DNA from 3 places in the Pseudomonas sp. 10S5 genome. Region 2 is predicted to be linked to each of the others. Evidence: predicted binding sites of a transcription regulator. Region 2 holds the regulator's gene; each other region holds the start of a gene.

Region 1 (4,180 bases), on a different contig from region 2:
TGCATTCATAGAACACCTCATCTGCATACAAAGAATCGCGGCCTATGGGCCAAAACGCAAAAAACGCCGCTACCCGATTCGCCTGAGCGAGAAGGGAATGCGACGTCTTTGTCGTGTAAGGGGTAACCGCCTTTGGCTACCGGTGCGAGGATATAAGCAAGTTGCGAGCCATAACGACGATCCAAGGTGGCGAGCTTTTGCGCAATGAAGGGCAACAAGGTCTAAAAATATTCAAATAGATATCAACTAAGAAACCGAATCGCCCATTTTCGAGGGTTATGTAGCTGATCACTGCCAGACGCGCTCTTACTGAGTTATCTTTCCATTTCAGTCGCTTATAGGGCACGTTTCTACCCCAGTAACTCACTCATTGCGATGATTTGCTCAGCCACCTGGATAAGCTTTTGCTGACGGCTCATGGCTTGGCGACGCATCAGGGTGTAGGCCTCTTCTTCTTTACAATTCTTCATCTTCATCAGCAGGCCCTTGGCTAATTCGATGCGCTTGCGCTCAGCCAGCTGCTGATCCCGTGCCTGTATCTGGGCACGAAGTTCCTGATCGCTCTCAAAACGGGCCATTGCCACATCCAAAATCGGTTGCAGGCGCTGAGCGAGAATGCCTTCGACGATGTAGGCGCTGACGCCGGATTTTATTGCTTGGCGCATTACCAGCGGGTCATGTTCGTCAGTGAACATCAAAATGGGTCTGGGCTGATCACGGCTGACGAGCACCACTTGCTCCATGACGTCGCGGCCCGGTGATTCGGTGTCAATCAGAATTACATCGGGTTGAACTGCTTCTACCCGGGCGGGCAAGTCAATAATCAAACCGGACTCATCAATGACCTCAAAACCTGCCTCTATAAGGGCGGCCTTGAGGCGACCTACTTTCTTGGGCGTGTCGTTTATCAGCAGGATACGCAGCATGTTCGCAGGCTCCTTCAACGACGGATGAAAGTGGGGGCAGCATCAACCAGCGCATGTAGTTTGAAACTGTGGGCGTATGCCGTCGGGTCACTGCCATCCCAGATTTTTCCATCGATCAGTTGGCTGCTGCGCATGGCCGACTCAGGTACCTTGACGCCCACTGCCTCGGCGGCCTGTTCGTAGAGCTCTAGTCGATGCACCTGAGTGGCGATCGCCACATAATCAGGTTCTTCGCGCAGCAAACCCCAGCGACGGAATTGCGTCATGAACCACATTCCGTCCGACAGGTAAGGCATGTTTACTTCGCCAGCGCCGTGGAAGCGCACCGCGTGGTGATCGTGCCATTCATGGTTGAGGCCGTCTGTGTAATCGCCCATCAACCGCGGCTCGATATGGCCCACTGGCGTATTCAAGTAGTCGCTGCCGCTGAGCAGTTGAGCGGTGCTACGTCGATTTTCGTCGTTTTGTTCGATGAACTTGCTGGCTTCGAGCACCGCCATTACTAGCGCGCGGGCGGTGTTCGGATTTTGTTCGACAAACTCCCGGGTGCAACCCAGAACTTTTTCCGGGTGATCCGGCCAGATGGCCTGAGTAGTTGCAAGGGTAAATCCGAGCCCTTGATTAACCGCGCTAGCACCCCAGGGCTCGCCAACGCAAAAGCCGTCAATACGCCCGGCCTGCAAATGCGCGACCATTTGCGAAGGAGGCACCACAACGCTGTCAACGTCATTCAAGGGGTGGATGCCCTGACTTGCCAGCCAGTAATACAGCCACATAGCATGATTGCCAGTGGGGAAAGTTTGAGCGAAGGTCAGTTTTGTACGGCTTTGGTGCACGCGTTTGTCTAATGCGTCAGGACTGACCACGCGGGCTTCTTTTAGGGCCTTTGAAAGATTGATGCTTTGTCCGTTTTGATTCAGGCCCATTAGTACCGCCATGTCGACCTGGCCGGTGCCGCCGATCCCCAACTGTACGGCGTAGATCAGCCCATAGAGGCTGTGGGCAGCGTCTAGTTCACCGCTAACCAACTTGTCGCGTAGATTGGACCACGATGACTGCCGTTTCAGGTTCATCGTGAGTCCATAAGGTTGACCGAATCCCTGAGTGGCAGCGACTACCAGTGGTGCGCAATCAGTCAGGGCGATAAAGCCTAAGTCGATAGTGTTTTTTTCCGGTGCATCGCTGCCTGCGACCCAATCCAGAGCGTTATTAGGTGATTTATTCATAGCGCGTCTCTTTATTCATCCGCGTCTTGAAGCAATGCATATGCCACTCTCGGCGCGAGCGTCGGCAAACATTACAGCATGTCTCGCCTCCTATGCCGGGTCCGTCTATAATCTCGTCCCTGAATTCAGCCGCTCACGAGCCACTCCCGCCCATGTATAACCTGGCACGCCAGTTATTGTTCAAACTTTCCCCGGAAACTTCCCATGACCTGTCGCTGGATTTAATAGGCGCGGGTGGGCGGTTGGGTCTCAATGGTTTGTTAAGCAAAGCGCCTGCTCAGTTACCTGTCAGGGTGATGGGTTTGAACTTTCCAAACCCGGTTGGCTTGGCAGCGGGGCTGGACAAAAACGGTACGGCCATCGTTGGTTTTGCGCAGTTAGGTTTTGGCTTTGTTGAGGTCGGTACAGTGACGCCACGCCCTCAGCCGGGTAATCCGAAACCACGAATTTTTCGTTTGCCTCACGCCGAGGCAATTATTAACCGCATGGGGTTTAACAACCTGGGCGTCGATCACCTGATCACTCGCGTCAAGGCCGCTCGGTACGGCGGAATACTCGGAATCAACATCGGCAAGAACGTTGACACGCCCGTCGAGCGGGCCGTGGACGACTACCTGATCTGCCTGGATAAGGTCTACGAGCACGCGAGTTACGTGACGGTAAACGTTAGCTCGCCTAACACCCCAGGCCTGCGCAGTTTGCAGTTTGGAGATTCGCTAAAACAATTGCTCGAAGCACTGCGCCTGCGCCAGGAAGACCTCGCCATGAAATACGGCCGCCGTGTTCCGCTGGCGATCAAGATCGCACCGGACATGACCGACGAAGAAACTGTTCTAGTGGCCGCTGCGTTAATTGATTCGGGCATGGACGCGGTGATTGCTACCAACACTACGCTCAGCCGCAAAGGGGTGGAAGGCATGCCCTACGCCGATGAGGTCGGTGGACTGTCGGGAGCGCCGGTTCGCGAAAAAAGTACCCATACGGTCAAGGTTTTGGCAGGGGAACTGGCTGGACGATTACCAATCATCGCCGCGGGCGGGATTACCGAAGGCAGGCATGCTGCGGAAAAAATCGCGGCAGGGGCGAGTTTGGTGCAGATTTATTCTGGTTTCATTTATAAAGGGCCGGCGCTAATTGGGCAGTCGGTTGATGCGATTGCGGCAATAAATCGCCGCTGATCAGTAGTGCGAGGTCAACGCCGGATAAAAATAGGGACTCCTGAGAAGGAGCCCCTGGGCGCAAGCCCGCCGCCCGGATGGGGCGTGCATGTTTAGTCAAATGTGCAACATATTTAAAAAATCTGGTCGGAGTGTGCCTGGTTAGCCGACCGCATGAAGTTCGTTAAGTCTGTGGATGCCCGCAGTGCCGGTCATACCGTCCCAGTTGTCGCCGCGTCCTTCTCGCCAGCCATTGATCCAGGCTTGGCGTACTGACGGTAGAGTAAAGGGGCAAAGCTCACGGGATTTACCATGAACACCAAATTGATATCCGCGTAAAAATGCTCTTTCCAACGGATCACGTTTAAGTCTTCTCATAGGGTATTGCCCTCGTCTGTTGACTGTTATGTCCCTGGAGACCTCATGTCGAGGTCGGGCAGAATCTTCTGCCGTGAGTACCCGCTGCCGGCGTCGCGGGCTTAGGGCTGTCGCCATTGCGGTGACAACCTGTGTTGAGTTCTAACGAATGCGTAAGACGCTGTGAATGACCGTTTTGTCATAACAACGTAACGAAAAGGGTGTTCGGGCCATAAGCAGCCCAGTTGCTGGCACTGTATTTTTTCCACAGCCCCCCTGAACCGAGGCTTTGATTGGGAATGGGAGGCGCTTTTATCGTTTAAAAGATGTCGGATCGACGCCAATTTTTAATCGACGAAGGGTCACGAAATATAAGGTATTGCTGCAACGTTTTAGTTTTCGCTGGGTCGACGCAATCGAATCTATTGGTAAGCGGACGACGCGGTTTATCTGATATACAGCAGTACTGCCTTGCGAATGAATTCGTTTCTGCAGGGTGGATCGGCACAATTTG
Region 2 (4,180 bases):
CAACACCCGACCCAAACGTTCGGTCAGATAGACGGAACGGTGGTGCCCGCCGGTGCAGCCAATGGCAATTGTGACGTAAGCTCGGCTGCTGGCGGCAAAGCGAGGCAACCATTTGTTCAAATACGTGTAAATATCCTGGAACATCTCTTCGACATCAGGCTGGGCGGCCAAATACTCAGCAACGGGTTGATCCAGGCCTGATTGCTCGCGCAGCTCTGTTTTCCAATAGGGATTTGGCAGGCAGCGCACGTCGAACACCAGATCGGCATCTACGGGCATGCCGCGCTTGAAACCAAACGACTCTATCAAAAATGCGGTACCGGGCTCTGGTTTGTTTAATAAGCGCAGCTTGATCGTATCGCGTAGCTGATAAAGATTGAGCTGCGTGGTATTAATCTTCAGGTCAGCCAAATCTATGATGGGCCCGAGCAGGGAGCTTTCATCGCGTATTGCTTCAGCCAGCGAGCGATTGGCGCTGCTTAGCGGATGGCGGCGACGCGTTTCCGAGAAGCGCTTGAGCAGGGTCTCTTCGTCTGCGTCCAGGTACAGCACATCGCATTGAATATGTCGATTGCGCAGTTCCTCAAGTAGCTGAGGAAAGCGGAATAGATGACTAGGGAGGTTGCGCGCGTCAATTGAAACGGCTACGAGTGGTTCGGCCAGTTCAGTATGAACAAGAGCACGATCAGCCAATTCTGGAAGCAAGCCGGCGGGCAGATTGTCGATGCAATAAAAGCCGTTATCTTCTAGCACATTGAGTGCGGTGCTCTTGCCGGAGCCGGATCGGCCACTGACGATGATCATTCGCATGATTAATGTCCGTTCTGTACGTCCAGGACCACCTGGTAGAGAGCCTCGCTGCTTTTCGCCCCACGCAGTCGGTCACGCACGTCCCTGCGGTCTAGCATGCTGGCAATTTGTCGCAGTAGTTCGAGGTGGGCGTCTGTGGCAGCTTCGGGAACAAGCAAAACAAATAGCAGATCGACTGGAGCGCCATCAATGGCGTCGTAATCAATCGGAGCGTCCAGATGAATCAAGGCGCTGATAGGTTCGCTGCAGCCGTTTAAGCGGCAATGAGGGATAGCGATACCGTTGCCAAAACCTGTCGACCCCAGTTTTTCGCGAGCGGTGAGCTTCTCGAAGATATCGTGCGAATTCAGTCCCGGCAGTTCATGGCCGATCAGATTGGCAACTTGCCTGAGCGCTTTTTCTTTGCTGCCGCCCGGCACGTTCACAATGGAACGGCCGGGGGTCAGGATATTTTCAAGTCGGATCATGAGTTGGGAGTGTTTAGCGAGCTGTCGCACCTTTAAGGATGTTCTGCTGCTTTTCCTTATGCTTGAGCAATTGTCTATCGAGCTTGTCAGTAAGTAGATCGATGGCCGCATACATGTCGTCATGTTCTGCGTTAGCGACTACCTCCCCACCGTGGATGTGCAGCGTGGCTTCGATCTTCTGTTTCAGTTTCTCGACCGCCATTGTTACCTGCACATTTGTAATCTTGTCAAAATGCCCCTCTAGTTTTTTGAGTTTCAGCTCAATGTATTCACGCAGGGGCTTTGTTACTTCTAGCTGATGTCCACTGATGTTGACTTGCATACAGCGTCTCCTTCGTTGCCAGTGCATAAAGAGGCAGGCTAAATACCTGCCACTGGAACGCTATGGCTTCAGGTCCTTATCACATCAATCGCTTGCGCTCGCTCGAAGGCGCGATCCCTAATGATTCACGGTATTTGGCGACCGTGCGACGGGCTACCTGAATGCCTTGTGCTTCCAGTAAACCAGCGATCTTGCTGTCACTCAACGGCTTTTTCTGATTTTCCGCCGCAACTAGTTTTTTGATGATCGCGCGAATGGCCGTAGACGAACACTCGCCGCCCTCCGAGGTGCTTACGTGACTTGAAAAGAAATATTTCAGTTCGTAAATGCCGCGGGGGGTGTGCATGAATTTTTGGGTGGTCACCCGTGAAATTGTCGACTCATGCATGCCGACCGCTTCTGCTATGTCATGCAGGACCAATGGCTTCATTGCTTCGTCGCCGTATTCAAGGAACCCACGCTGATGTTCGACGATCTGTGTTGCAACTTTCATCAGGGTTTCATTACGGCTTTGTAGGCTCTTGATGAACCAGCGGGCTTCTTGCAGCTGATTGCGCATGAACGTGTTGTCGGCGCTGGTATCGGCCCGGCGCACGAAGCCAGCGTACTGAGGGTTGACCCGAAGGCGTGGAACTGACTCTTGATTGAGCTCCACCAACCAGCGTTCGTTATCTTTGCGCACTATCACATCGGGCACGACGTATTCGGCTTCAGCAGATTCGATTTGCGAGCCTGGTCGTGGGTTAAGGCTCTGCACCAGTTCGATCACCTGGCGCAGCTCATCTTCCTTGAGCTTCATACGGCGCATTAATTGGCTGTAATCTCGGCTCCCCAGTAGGTCGATGTAATCGCATACCAAGCGTTGTGCTTCTGCTAGCCAGCGAGTTTTCGGGGCTAACTGGCGCAACTGAAGTGACAAACATTCACTCAGATTGCGAGCCCCGATCCCGGCGGGCTCGAACTGTTGGATGCGGTGCAGCACCGCTTCTATCTCATCCAGTTCGACGTCCATCTCAGGATCGAAAGCGTCGAGAATTTCCTCAAGTGATTCGTCCAGATAACCCTGATTGTTAATACAGTCGATCAGCGTTACTGCGATCAGTCGATCAGTGTCGGACATCGGTGCCAGGTTGAGCTGCCACAACAGATGGCTTTGCAGGCTCTCGCCAACTGAGGTGCGCGTGGTGAAATCCCATTCGTCATCATCGTTGCTCGGCAGGCTGCTGGCGCTGGACTGATAAACGTCGTCCCACGCGGTATCAACGGGCAACTCGTTGGGCGTTCGCTCGCTCCAGTCACCTTCTTCCAGGTTGTCCACCGTGGGGGCAGATTCCTGATAGGTCGGTTCCTGAATGTCGGGGTTAGGTTTTTCTACACTATCGGCCACTGGATCGGCGTTGTCGAAGTCGTCGCCTTCTTCCTGACGTTCCAGCATAGGATTGGACTCCAACGCTTCCTGGATCTCTTGTTGAAGGTCCAGGGTCGACAGTTGGAGTAGACGGATAGCCTGTTGCAGCTGAGGTGTCATCGTCAGCTGCTGGCCCATTCTCAGGACTAGCGATGGTTTCATGGCAGGGGCTTAACACCTTATTCGCCGGCGCTCATGCGCCATCCACTACAGGGCGCCGGAGCGCCAACTTAAGCAAATTATATGCCTGAAACTTAAGTGTTTGCCTAGAGTCCGCTGGAAATTAAAATGCTTGCCAGCGCGAAATTCTAGCGTCTGTCGCCTATGAAGAGCGATATACCGCAGACCTTACAGGCGGAATTCATGGCCGAGGTAAACCTCTTTAACCAATTGGTTGGCCAGAATGGTTTCTGAATCACCTTCAGCGATCAGTTGTCCATCGTTGACGATATAGGCAGTCTCACAAATATCCAAGGTATCGCGAACATTATGGTCGGTGATCAAAACGCCAATTCCCTTGGCCTTCAAGTGGTAGATGATTTGCTTTATATCGCCTACTGAAATCGGGTCGACGCCTGCAAAAGGCTCATCCAGCAAAATAAACTTGGGTGAAGTCGCCAAGGCGCGTGCAATTTCCACACGACGGCGTTCGCCGCCTGACAGGCTCATGCCCAAGTTGTCGCGGATATGGCTGATATGGAATTCTTGCAGCAGGCTTTCAAGCTCTTTGCGACGTGCCGCGCGATCTAGTTCTTTGCGGGTCTCTAGTATCGCCATAATGTTATCAGCAACAGACAGCTTGCGAAAAATGGAGGCTTCCTGCGGTAAGTAGCCGATTCCGGCCCGCGCACGACCGTGCATTGGCTGGTGGCTGACGTCCAGATCGTCAATCAATACACGACCCTGATCAGCCTGTACCAGCCCTACAATCATATAAAAGCAGGTTGTTTTTCCTGCGCCGTTAGGGCCAAGCAGTCCGACGATCTGACCGCTGTCGATAGACAAGCTGACATCGCGTACGACCTGCCGACCCTTGTAGGATTTAGCCAGGTGTTGGGCTTTCAGCGTCGCCATTAAGGGGCCTTCTGCGCGTCGGGTTTGCTTTTTGGCTGAATGACCATATCGATCCGCGGACGCGGAGCGGTCAATTTAGTGCCGTTTGCACGACCGGCG
Region 3 (4,180 bases), on a different contig from region 2:
CGCCATGGCATTGCAGCTCGGCCAATAATTCATTGGTTTGCATGTTCAAGTTCCTCGGTCGGCGCGACGGCAAGGTGATGGGCACTGCGCTCATGCACATGGGCGGTGGGCGTGCGGTCGATCAACAGGCTGAGCAGTTCCGGGCGACTGTAATGGCCCACCGAATCCATCATTCGTTTGCGCTTGTCGATCAACGCCAGGTCCAGATCGGCGATCACCACGCCTTCGCCGGAGCGCAGTGGTTCACCGAGCAACTTGCCTTCCGGAGTAACGATCGCGGTGAAGCAGCCCCCCGAAACCGGGCCGAGGCTGCAACCGGTGTCTTGCATGATCTGACCTTGCTGACTGGCGTCTAGCCACGCGGTGGCGTTGACCACGAAGCAGCCGGACTCCAAAGCATGGTGGCGAATGGTGACCTCGATTTGCTCAGCGAACACCTCGCCCACCAGCGATCCCGGAAACATCGCCGCGTGAATCTGTTCGCCGTCTACCATCAACGCGTAACGGGCCAACGGGTTGTAATGCTCCCAGCACGCCAGGGAGCCGATGCGCCCTACAGCGCTGTCCACCGCGCGCAGACCAGAGCCGTCGCCTTGGCCCCAGATAATCCGCTCGTGATAGGTCGGGGTGATCTTGCGCCGGTGCTGAATCAGGCTACCGTCGGCATCGAACAACAACTGCGCGTTGTAGATCGTGCCGCCATCGCGCTCGTTGACGCCGATGGACACCACCATCCCGGCTTGCTTGCAGGCTTCGCCGATGGCCAGGGTGGATGCCGACGGCACGGTGACCGATTGTTCCAGCAGTTTCAGGTGTTCCTTGCCCATCGCGAACGGCGGTTGGACGAAGGAAAAATAGGGGTAGTACGGCACCACCGTTTCCGGAAAGACCGCAAACCGCACGCCCTGTTGACCGAGAGCGATAATCTGCTGGCAGACCTTATCCACAGTGCCTTCGCGGCTATACAGCACCGGACTGATTTGTACAGCGGCAGCTTTAATGATGGCCATAAGGGCAGTCCTGGTGAGAGGGTATTTTCAAAAAAAACCTTCGCGGGCAAGCACCCTTCCACAAGTACGCAGCCTGGACGCAATACTGTGGAAGCAGGCTCGCCTGCGAAGCGACTGGCACGGTTAGCTACGCAGTCCAGGTATCAATGATCATTGCGCCTTCACGGCGCATCAGCAGTCGCAGGTCCATCACGTCCAGTGGGTTGATCGGGCGGATACCTTCGATCAAGGCTTTTTCGGTCTGGCCATACAGCGCCTGCAAAGCAAAACGGCAGGCATAGACTTTGCCGCCCTCTTCCATGAACTGGATGAGTTGCTTGTTCACCGCCAAATGGCCTGGGAACGCTTCAGCACCTAGGGTTGGGAAACCACGCTGCACGCCCAACTGCACGCCGGGGCCGTACAAGAGGATGGTGGTTTCAAAGCCCTTGCGCAGCAGACGCTTGGCCTGAAGCATGTTGACCAGGCCGATGGAGCCTTCGAAAGCGATGGTGTGGAAGGTGATCAGGACTTTTTCGCCGGGCTCGGCTTTGACGTCTTCGAAGACTTTTTCTTCGTAATCGACCAGAAAGTCGCCGTCTTTGTAATGAGGAATATCCACGGTAGGCATGTCGTCGCTCTCCTTTTTTTTTCTTTGGCGGCGGCCTTAAGTGGCTGCCGGGTTGAAACAGAGAGAGCGAACGCCGTGCCAGAAAATTAAAATAAAATTTGCACTGACTTAAGTCATTGAATTAGTTAATAAAGCCCATCTGATACGGTTTTTTATCGCACAGCTGATGCTACCGGTGAACCACGCATTCACGTAGAAATACGAATATTCGTAGCGGCAAATCACGAGATTTCGTAATGACCACCGAAACAGACTCCCTCAGCAACTGGGCCGACCTGGCGTATTCGTCACGGCACATGGTGTTTGAACACTGCGCCGAAGCCATCGTGTTGCTCAATCCGTATGCCGACCGCTTTGGTGACTTGAACGTTGCCGCCTGCAAGCTGCTTGGTTATCAGCGCCAAGAGTTGCTGGCGCTGCCAGTGAGCAAACTGTTCGGCCATCAGTTGGCGGACCTGATCGTATTTACCCAAGCGGTGCTAGACAAAGGCCTAGGTTGGACTGAAGAGCTGAGCTGTCATTGCAAGACCGGAGAGCGCATCGAGCTGGAAATCTCCGCTACTACTCTGCAAATCAAGGGCGAGCAGCAGCTGATTCTGGTGCTGCGCGAGCTGAGTCATCAGAAGTACCAGCGCGATCAAGCTCATACTGAGCGCACCATGCGCGGCGGGCTGATCGAGTGGCGTAACATTCTTAACCTGTTTCAAGAGTCCGAGCGCGACAACCTGTTGCTGCTCAGCTCAGTGGGCGATGGCATCTACAGCATCAACAGTGACGGCCTGGCGACGTTCGTCAATCCGGCTGGCGCGCGCATGCTCGGCTGGGAACCCGAGGACATGATCGGCAAGAATATCCATCGTATTCACCACCATACCCATGCCGACGGCAGTCATTACCCGGTGGAAGATTGCCCGATCTATAAAGCGGTGCGCGACGGCGTGATTCACGAAGGGCGCCAAGAAGTGTTCTGGCGCCGCGACGGCAGCAGTTTTCCGGTGGAATTCACCAGCACCCCGGTTATTTCCGATGGCCGAATCGCCGGCGCCGTGGTGGTTTTTCGTGACATCACCGAACGCCGCAACACTGAGAATCAACTGCAAAGCGCTCTCAAAGAACTCAACGTCCTCAAACAGCGGCTGGAGGAGCAAAACGCGTATTTGCAGGAAGAAATCCACATCGAGCACAACTTCCGGGAAATCGTCGGCCAAAGCGAACCGATTCTGAAGATCATCAAACAGATCGATGTAGTCGCACCCACTGACGCCAGCGTGCTAATCAACGGCGAATCCGGCACTGGTAAAGAGCTGATTGCCCGCGCCATCCACCAAGCCAGCCGCCGCAGCGCCAGCCCGTTGATTAGGGTTAACTGCGCGGCGATCCCCACCGAACTGTTTGAAAGCGAGTTCTTTGGGCACATTCGTGGCGCGTTCACCGGGGCGATTCGGGACCGGGTCGGACGGTTTGAATTGGCCGACGGCGGCACACTGTTTCTCGACGAGATCGGCGAAATCCCCCTGGAGCTGCAAAGCAAGCTGCTGCGGGTGTTGCAGGAAGGCCAGTTCGAACGGGTTGGTGAAGAACGCACGCGCAAGGTCGATGTACGGATCATCGCCGCCACCAACCGGGATTTGCGGCAGGAAGTCACGGCCAAGCGCTTTCGCGAAGACCTGTATTTTCGGCTGAACGTGTTCCCGATCCAGTCCCCGGCCCTGCGCGACCGCGCCATGGACATCCCGCCACTGGCCGCGCACTTTCTCAAGCAAACCAGCCAACGCCTGAACATGCCCGGCCGCCGCCTGCGCAACAGCGACATCGAGCGTTTGCAGCGTTATTCATGGCCGGGCAACATCCGCGAACTGCAAAACGTCATCGAGCGCGCGCTGATTACCTCCCGTGGTGCTGATCTGAACATGGACCTCCCGGACGAACCTAAAAGCGCCGAAAGCACCACCCTTCTGTTCATGCCGTCATCGGTCATGACCGACGCGCAACTGCGAGAACTGGAGCGCAACAACATGCACGCCGCCCTCAAAGCGGCCAACGGAAAGTTGTTCGGCAAAGGCGGCGCGGCGGAATTGCTGGGGATCAAACCGACGACCTTGGCGTCGAGGTTGAAACGGCTGGATATTGAGTTGGAGGGAGCTTCCGGTCAGAAAAATCTGTAGGAGCGAACTTGTTCGCGAAGCGCCTTTCCTGACACACACGGTCAGACGCCTCGCCAACAAGTTGGCTTATACAGGTTCAGCACTGAGTGATTTAGCTGTTTATTCTTTCCAAGCATATTAGCTATCACGGCCACGACCCTTTTTACTTGCGGGCGAAACCATTAGCCTGCGCGCTATCAAAAGCGCGAACGAGAACGTCCATGAGTATTACGACCCACACCGACCACTCCCACACCATGACGCGCGGGAGGGTGACGTTGTTTGCGTTTTGCTGTGGTGCCATTGTCGGCAACCTTTATTACGCCCAGCCAATTATCGAGTTGATTGCGCCTGACATCGGCCTGTCCAGCACCATGGCCAGCATGATCGTGTCGCTGACTCAAATCGGCTACGCC

Evidence for each region. The regulator sigma-54, encoded in region 2, starts transcription at its own class of promoters, with help from an activator protein. The targets are predictions, from matches to a motif close to ANTGGCATNNANNTTGCTNT.
Region 1: a site for sigma-54 is predicted at 2,181-2,200, ahead of QN378_RS07130 (CmpA/NrtA family ABC transporter substrate-binding protein). Genes of this name have one in related genera too.
Region 3: a site for sigma-54 is predicted at 1,706-1,725, ahead of QN378_RS03570 (sigma 54-interacting transcriptional regulator). Genes of this name have one in related genera too.

Annotation. Positions count from the first base shown of each region.
Region 1 covers NZ_JASJVL010000005.1:174,325-178,504, reverse strand. The annotation lists gene QN378_RS07140 (nitrate/nitrite transporter) at 1-9, opposite strand, end outside; gene QN378_RS07135 (ANTAR domain-containing response regulator) at 351-926, opposite strand; gene QN378_RS07130 (CmpA/NrtA family ABC transporter substrate-binding protein) at 941-2,152, opposite strand; gene QN378_RS07125 (quinone-dependent dihydroorotate dehydrogenase) at 2,305-3,330, shown strand; gene rmf (ribosome modulation factor) at 3,472-3,687, opposite strand.
Region 2 covers NZ_JASJVL010000024.1:42,962-47,141, forward strand. The annotation lists gene rapZ (RNase adapter RapZ) at 1-810, opposite strand, end outside; gene ptsN (PTS IIA-like nitrogen regulatory protein PtsN) at 813-1,277, opposite strand; gene hpf (ribosome hibernation-promoting factor, HPF/YfiA family) at 1,291-1,599, opposite strand; gene QN378_RS21150 (RNA polymerase factor sigma-54) at 1,679-3,169, opposite strand; gene lptB (LPS export ABC transporter ATP-binding protein) at 3,356-4,081, opposite strand; gene lptA (lipopolysaccharide transport periplasmic protein LptA) at 4,081-4,180, opposite strand, start outside.
Region 3 covers NZ_JASJVL010000003.1:91,960-96,139, reverse strand. The annotation lists gene QN378_RS03585 (MSMEG_0568 family radical SAM protein) at 1-43, opposite strand, end outside; gene QN378_RS03580 (Nit6803 family nitrilase) at 30-1,010, opposite strand; gene QN378_RS03575 (MSMEG_0572/Sll0783 family nitrogen starvation response protein) at 1,138-1,620, opposite strand; gene QN378_RS03570 (sigma 54-interacting transcriptional regulator) at 1,857-3,785, shown strand; gene QN378_RS03565 (MFS transporter) at 3,986-4,180, shown strand, end outside.